3 regions of the Cytobacillus sp. FSL R5-0569 genome follow, and region 1 is predicted to be linked to each of the others. Evidence: a T-box and tRNA genes for the amino acid it is inferred to sense, from the RefSeq annotation. Region 1 holds a T-box; the other regions hold tRNA genes.
What was found. A T-box is a leader RNA that pairs with one kind of tRNA and senses whether it is charged. The one in region 1 lies ahead of pheS (phenylalanine--tRNA ligase subunit alpha), so its partner is inferred to be a tRNA-Phe.
Positions count from the first base shown of each region.

Region 2: it has a tRNA-Phe gene. The T-box ahead of pheS (phenylalanine--tRNA ligase subunit alpha) is inferred to sense a tRNA for this amino acid. The anticodon was not compared.
Region 3: it has a tRNA-Phe gene. The T-box ahead of pheS (phenylalanine--tRNA ligase subunit alpha) is inferred to sense a tRNA for this amino acid. The anticodon was not compared.

Region 1 is NZ_JBBOWW010000001.1:3,445,891-3,448,061, reverse strand. It holds gene sspI (small acid-soluble spore protein SspI) at 1-126, opposite strand, end outside; gene MKX78_RS17435 (TrmH family RNA methyltransferase) at 254-1,012, shown strand; T-box leader at 1,086-1,335, shown strand; gene pheS (phenylalanine--tRNA ligase subunit alpha) at 1,390-2,171, shown strand, end outside.
Region 2 is NZ_JBBOWW010000001.1:1,388,424-1,390,594, forward strand. It holds rRNA gene MKX78_RS07170 (23S ribosomal RNA) at 1-152, shown strand, start outside; rRNA gene rrf (5S ribosomal RNA) at 382-499, shown strand; tRNA gene MKX78_RS07180 (tRNA-Asn) at 519-593, shown strand; tRNA gene MKX78_RS07185 (tRNA-Ser) at 596-689, shown strand; tRNA gene MKX78_RS07190 (tRNA-Glu) at 705-779, shown strand; tRNA gene MKX78_RS07195 (tRNA-Val) at 784-859, shown strand; tRNA gene MKX78_RS07200 (tRNA-Met) at 870-943, shown strand; tRNA gene MKX78_RS07205 (tRNA-Asp) at 947-1,023, shown strand; tRNA gene MKX78_RS07210 (tRNA-Phe) at 1,090-1,165, shown strand; tRNA gene MKX78_RS07215 (tRNA-Thr) at 1,169-1,241, shown strand; tRNA gene MKX78_RS07220 (tRNA-Tyr) at 1,253-1,336, shown strand; tRNA gene MKX78_RS07225 (tRNA-Trp) at 1,340-1,413, shown strand; tRNA gene MKX78_RS07230 (tRNA-His) at 1,420-1,495, shown strand; tRNA gene MKX78_RS07235 (tRNA-Gln) at 1,542-1,616, shown strand; tRNA gene MKX78_RS07240 (tRNA-Gly) at 1,622-1,696, shown strand; tRNA gene MKX78_RS07245 (tRNA-Cys) at 1,716-1,789, shown strand; tRNA gene MKX78_RS07250 (tRNA-Leu) at 1,821-1,909, shown strand; tRNA gene MKX78_RS07255 (tRNA-Leu) at 1,931-2,013, shown strand; tRNA gene MKX78_RS07260 (tRNA-Gly) at 2,017-2,087, shown strand.
Region 3 is NZ_JBBOWW010000001.1:3,682,826-3,684,996, forward strand. It holds gene glgB (1,4-alpha-glucan branching enzyme) at 1-560, opposite strand, end outside; tRNA gene MKX78_RS18550 (tRNA-Glu) at 740-811, opposite strand; tRNA gene MKX78_RS18555 (tRNA-Ser) at 815-905, opposite strand; tRNA gene MKX78_RS18560 (tRNA-Asn) at 909-983, opposite strand; tRNA gene MKX78_RS18565 (tRNA-Ile) at 994-1,070, opposite strand; tRNA gene MKX78_RS18570 (tRNA-Gly) at 1,078-1,148, opposite strand; tRNA gene MKX78_RS18575 (tRNA-His) at 1,151-1,226, opposite strand; tRNA gene MKX78_RS18580 (tRNA-Phe) at 1,236-1,308, opposite strand; tRNA gene MKX78_RS18585 (tRNA-Asp) at 1,328-1,404, opposite strand; tRNA gene MKX78_RS18590 (tRNA-Met) at 1,408-1,481, opposite strand; tRNA gene MKX78_RS18595 (tRNA-Ser) at 1,495-1,587, opposite strand; tRNA gene MKX78_RS18600 (tRNA-Ile) at 1,594-1,670, opposite strand; tRNA gene MKX78_RS18605 (tRNA-Met) at 1,684-1,760, opposite strand; tRNA gene MKX78_RS18610 (tRNA-Ala) at 1,786-1,861, opposite strand; tRNA gene MKX78_RS18615 (tRNA-Pro) at 1,885-1,961, opposite strand; tRNA gene MKX78_RS18620 (tRNA-Arg) at 1,970-2,043, opposite strand; tRNA gene MKX78_RS18625 (tRNA-Leu) at 2,060-2,148, opposite strand; tRNA gene MKX78_RS18630 (tRNA-Gly) at 2,155-2,171, opposite strand, start outside.

The DNA.
Region 1 (2,171 bases):
TACGCCAAGGCCAGGGAGCATTTTCTCTTCGCCTGTTTGTATAGCATCAACAATAGTATCTTTTAATTCATCTTGTGAATTACCTGAAACATTGTGTAAGATGGCATTACGTAAATTTAAGTTCATAAAAGTAAACACATCCTTCGTTAGAATTCGTTACGATTATAGGGTTTCTCATTTAAGATTTATTATGTATGTGTTTTTCGGTATAATGAAATATTAATGGCACGTGTTTTATTGAAGGAGCGAAAAAATGAAGTACATACAATCAGCAAAAAATCCACAGGTGAAGCAGTGGAAAAAGCTTCTCAAAAGGAAAGAAAGAGATATAACAGGTACTTTTCTTGTTGAAGGATTTCATCTTGTTGAAGAAGCATTAAAAGAAAATCGTGTAAAAGAGTTAATGATTAGTGAGGAAAAGGATATACCAAAAAGCTGGAATGTAGGAAACTGTTCCGTTTATATCCTACCGCCACATGTGATTGGAGACTTAACTGATACACAAACACCGCAAGGAATTGTGGCTGTATGTTATCAAGAAGAAGAGAGGTCTTTCGATTCGCTTGGTTTGAAGAAATTATTACTATTAGATGAAGTGCAAGATCCCGGAAACTTAGGAACAATGATTCGTACAGCTGATGCGGCTGGCATGGATGCGGTTATCATCGGTCACAGCACAGTGGACCCTTATAATCCAAAGGTTTTACGTTCTGCTCAAGGTAGTCACTTCCATCTACCAATTATCCATGGCAAGTTGGATGTATGGATGAAGGAGTTAAAGGAAAATAATATTCCTGTATACGGTACAGCATTAGAAGGAGGCAAAGAATATCAAAGCTTTGCTCCACTGGATGAATTTGCATTGCTCGTTGGTAATGAAGGGAACGGTGTAAATAAAGAGTTACTTACACAAACTACAGCCAATCTGTATATTCCTTTATACGGTAAGAGTGAGTCCTTAAATGTAGCTGTAGCAGCAGGTATATTGCTATATTATTTGAGAAACGAATAATGAGTAAAAAAATCGTGAGAACAATTTGAATGTCGACTCATAATGTAATATAATAAATAGCAAAATGAAATAATTAAAAGCTATGATAGAGACAAAGTAAAGTATGTTTTGTTCATAATAGGGAGAAAATGCCTGAGACTGAAAGCATTTTTATGAGCGACTTACTCGAAATTTCAGCTCTTGAGCAGACATCGGGACCATCGAATATTTTCGATGTAAAGATGCACCGGCTTTTTGCCGTTATCGAAATGAAGCGAATATAGCATGTTTTTTATTGTTGTATTAAAAAGGGTGGTACCGCGATTCCAAACCTCGTCCCTTTCATGGGATAAGGTTTTTTATTTTGTCAAAAAAGTATTAAAAGGAGGAGTTTCAAGATGCAAGAGCGTTTAAAAGAATTGCAAGCAGAAGCGTTAGAGAAGGTTTCTGCGGCAATGGATTTAAAAGAATTAAATGATATCCGCGTTGCTTATTTAGGTAAGAAAGGCCCGATCACAGAAGTACTAAAAGGAATGGGGAAACTTTCTGCAGAAGAACGTCCGAAAATGGGTGCATTAGCAAATGAAGTGCGTGATCAAATTACGCAAGGAATAACGGCAAAACAAGTGCAGTTAGAAGAAGCGCAAATTCAAGCTAAGCTTGCTGCAGAAACGATTGATGTGACATTACCAGGTCGTCCTGTACATACCGGTAATCATCATTCATTAACAAGGGTTGTTGAAGAAATTGAGGACTTATTCATTGGAATGGGCTATACCGTAGCGGAAGGACCAGAAGTGGAGAAGGATTATTATAATTTTGAAGCATTGAACTTACCAAAAGGTCACCCTGCACGTGATATGCAAGATTCATTCTATATTACAGAGGATATTTTATTACGCACACATACTTCGCCTGTGCAAGCTAGAACGATGGAAAAGCATGAGGGGAAAGGTCCAGTGAAAATCATTTGTCCAGGAAAAGTATTCCGTCGTGATAATGATGATGCGACTCACTCTCATCAATTTATGCAAATTGAAGGACTTGTGATAGATGAAAATATTCGAATGACAGACTTAAAGGGTACGCTAGAAGTATTTGCGAAAAAAATGTTTGGTGAAGAGAGAGAAATTCGCCTTCGTCCAAGTTTCTTCCCATTTACTGAGCCATCTGTAGAAAT
Region 2 (2,171 bases), 2.1 Mb from region 1:
AAAGCATCTAAGCATGAAGCCCCCCTCGAGATGAGATTTCCCATAGCGCAAGCTAGTAAGATCCCTGAAAGATGATCAGGTTGATAGGTTAGAGGTGGAAGTGTGGCGACACATGCAGCTGACTAATACTAATCGATCGAGGACTTAACCAAAAACGAAAAGCGAAAGCGCCTACCTAGGCGCTGTAGCTGGACAATACGAAATGCGGGCGGCTTCAAGCCGCCGCAGCTAGACAGCACTACGTAAGTAGTCGCGTCAGCACGCATTCAGGCGATTACTCAAAACAATCTTCTTCAACATTACCTAGTTTTCAGAGAATGATTTAAAATTTCTCTTGAAAATTTTATTAAAGACGTTATAATAATATATGTCTTTAAAAAGTCCGGTGGCGATAGCGAGAAGGTCACACCCGTTCCCATACCGAACACGGAAGTTAAGCTTCTAAAGCGCCGATGGTAGTTAGGGGCTGTCCCCTTGTGAGAGTAGGAAGTTGCCGGGCATACATACTATTAAATTATTCCGCAGTAGCTCAGTGGTAGAGCATTCGGCTGTTAACCGAACGGTCGTAGGTTCGAATCCTACCTGCGGAGCCAATGGAGAGCTGTCCGAGCTGGCCGAAGGAGCACGATTGGAAATCGTGTAGGCGGTTTATAGCCGTCTCAAGGGTTCAAATCCCTTGCTCTCCGCCATTAAACATATAAATTGGCCCCTTGGTCAAGCGGTTAAGACACCGCCCTTTCACGGCGGTAACACGGGTTCGAATCCCGTAGGGGTCACCATTTTGGAGGATTAGCTCAGCTGGGAGAGCATCTGCCTTACAAGCAGAGGGTCGGCGGTTCGATCCCGTCATCCTCCACCATTCATATTATCGCGGGGTGGAGCAGTCCGGTAGCTCGTCGGGCTCATAACCCGAAGGTCGCAGGTTCAAATCCTGCCCCCGCAATTTGGTCCGGTAGTTCAGTTGGTTAGAATGCCTGCCTGTCACGCAGGAGGTCGCGGGTTCGAGTCCCGTCCGGACCGCCACTACATAAATTCACACAAATTAATTTAAAACATATTGTAAAACGTATTGCAAAACGTATAAGTTTTGGCTCAGTAGCTCAGTCGGTAGAGCAAAGGACTGAAAATCCTTGTGTCGGCGGTTCGATTCCGTCCTGAGCCACCATTTGCCGGCCTAGCTCAATTGGTAGAGCAACTGACTTGTAATCAGTAGGTTGGGGGTTCAAGTCCTCTGGCCGGCATTGTTTTTTATGGAGGGGTAGCGAAGTGGCTAAACGCGGCGGACTGTAAATCCGCTCCTTCGGGTTCGGCAGTTCGAATCTGCCCCCCTCCACCATCTAGGGGTATAGTTTAATGGTAAAACGAAGGTCTCCAAAACCTTTGATGTGGGTTCGATTCCTACTACCCCTGCCAATTATGGCGGTTGTGGCGAAGTGGTTAACGCATCGGATTGTGGTTCCGACATTCGTGGGTTCGATTCCCATCAGCCGCCCCATTATTTTAAATTCACATTTTTTGCTTTCATGCATAGAATATACAAATGGGCTATAGCCAAGTGGTAAGGCAACGGATTTTGATTCCGTCATTCGCAGGTTCGAACCCTGCTAGCCCAGCCAGATCTGCGGAAGTAGTTCAGTGGTAGAACATCACCTTGCCAAGGTGAGGGTCGCGGGTTCGAATCCCGTCTTCCGCTCCAAGTAGTTATTTATATTGATGGCGGCATAGCCAAGTGGTAAGGCAGAGGTCTGCAAAACCTTCACCACCGGTTCAAATCCGGTTGCCGCCTCCAATACATATTCACTCATTTTTATACACCTCATGCCGGGGTGGCGGAACTGGCAGACGCACAGGACTTAAAATCCTGCGGTAGGTGACTACCGTACCGGTTCGATTCCGGTCCTCGGCACCATAATTAAATAAAAGAATATTTGCCGGTGTGGCGGAATTGGCAGACGCGCACGACTCAAAATCGTGTTCCATCACGGAGTGTCGGTTCGACCCCGACCACCGGTATTTGCGGGTGTAGTTTAGTGGTAAAACCTCAGCCTTCCAAGCTGATGATGAGGGTTCGATTCCCTTCACCCGCTTATATGGAAGTAAAGGACTGTAGACAATCTCTATTTATTAGCAGATTGTCTACAGTTTTTTTAGTTGAAGTGATTAGTTTTGTT
Region 3 (2,171 bases), 240 kb from region 1:
TGTGTAAAACCATGCTCCTTTACGTAAGGAATGATTTCTTCTGCTAGTTCACTGTATGTCAATAAAAGGCCATTCCTCTTTTTCCATGTACCTAAGTGCATCTCATATATCATCATAGGTTCTGAAAATGCTTTCCTTTGTTGTTTTTCCTTTTGCCAGCCTTGGTCCTTCCATTTGTAACCTTCTAAGGAATAAACAATCGAAGCAGTACTAGGCCGTAATTCTGAACAAAAAGCAAAAGGATCAGCCTTTAAAAAAGTTTGTTCATCCTTGTTCTTAATTGCATATTTATAAATTTCTCCTGTTAAATCTCCATCTAGCTGAATTCTCCATATCCCCTCTTTATTTACTTTATCTAATGAAAAACCTTCGCCATTCCAATGATTAAAAGAACCAACTAATGATATTGAGGTGGCATGTGGAGCATAGATAGTAAAGGAAGTAACCCAATTATCTCCTTCTTTATGACGGTGTGATCCAAACAGTTCGTATGCCATAAATAAGCTTCCTTCATGAAACAAGTGCATTTCGAATTCAGTGGGGTATGCAGTTGTATTCATCTTAATTCATTCCACTCCTTGTATTACATTACTCTTTCTTAAATAATTCGTCTTAAGTATAAAAATCCCTTGTTATTTTTCAAATTATTTTGACATCTAATGACAGATAATATAACATCCAAAAAGTGTTAGCCACATAAAAAAGAAGCTGTCAACTTATGTTGACAGCTTCTTTTTTATGACCCCTACGGGATTCGAACCCGTGTTACCGCCGTGAAAGGGCGGTGTCTTAACCGCTTGACCAAGGGGCCAACTGGCGGAGAAGGAGGGATTTGAACCCTCGCGCCGGTTGCCCGACCTACACCCTTAGCAGGGGCGCCTCTTCAGCCACTTGAGTACTTCTCCATATGGCTCCGCAGGTAGGATTCGAACCTACGACCGTTCGGTTAACAGCCGAATGCTCTACCACTGAGCTACTGCGGAATAATATAAATGGTGGGCCTAAATGGACTCGAACCATCGACCTCACGCTTATCAGGCGTGCGCTCTAACCAGCTGAGCTATAGGCCCCTATTTAAGCGGGTGAAGGGAATCGAACCCTCATCATCAGCTTGGAAGGCTGAGGTTTTACCACTAAACTACACCCGCAATGGGGCGGCTGATGGGAATCGAACCCACGAATGTCGGAACCACAATCCGATGCGTTAACCACTTCGCCACAACCGCCATAAAAGATGGCTCAGGACGGAATCGAACCGCCGACACAAGGATTTTCAGTCCTTTGCTCTACCGACTGAGCTACTGAGCCAAAATAATAAATATGTAAATGGCGGTCCGGACGGGACTCGAACCCGCGACCTCCTGCGTGACAGGCAGGCATTCTAACCAACTGAACTACCGGACCAGATTGCGGGGGCAGGATTTGAACCTGCGACCTTCGGGTTATGAGCCCGACGAGCTACCGGACTGCTCCACCCCGCGATAATAATATGAATGGCGGAGGAAGAGGGATTCGAACCCCCGCGGGCTTTAACACCCCTGTCGGTTTTCAAGACCGATCCCTTCAGCCAGACTTGGGTATTCCTCCGAATAATGGTGGACCTTGTAGGACTCGAACCTACGACCGGACGGTTATGAGCCGTCTGCTCTAACCAGCTGAGCTAAAGGTCCATCATTCTATCTATGGTAGCGGCGGAGGGGATCGAACCCCCGACCTCACGGGTATGAACCGTACGCTCTAGCCAGCTGAGCTACACCGCCATAGAATATATTGTATAAAATTAATTGGTGGAGCCTAGCGGGATCGAACCGCTGACCTCCTGCGTGCAAAGCAGGCGCTCTCCCAGCTGAGCTAAGGCCCCTAAAAATATATATGTATATCTAGTGGTCGGGAAGACAGGATTCGAACCTGCGACCCCTTGGTCCCAAACCAAGTGCTCTACCAAGCTGAGCTACTTCCCGATACAAAACGCGCCCGAGAGGAGTCGAACCCCTAACCTTTTGATCCGTAGTCAAACGCTCTATCCAATTGAGCTACGGGCGCTTAATTTTAAAAAGAATGGTGCCGAGGACCGGAATCGAACCGGTACGGTAGTCACCTACCGCAGGATTTTAAGTCCTGTGCGTCTGCCAGTTCCGCCACCCCGGCACATATTGGAGCGGAAGACGGGA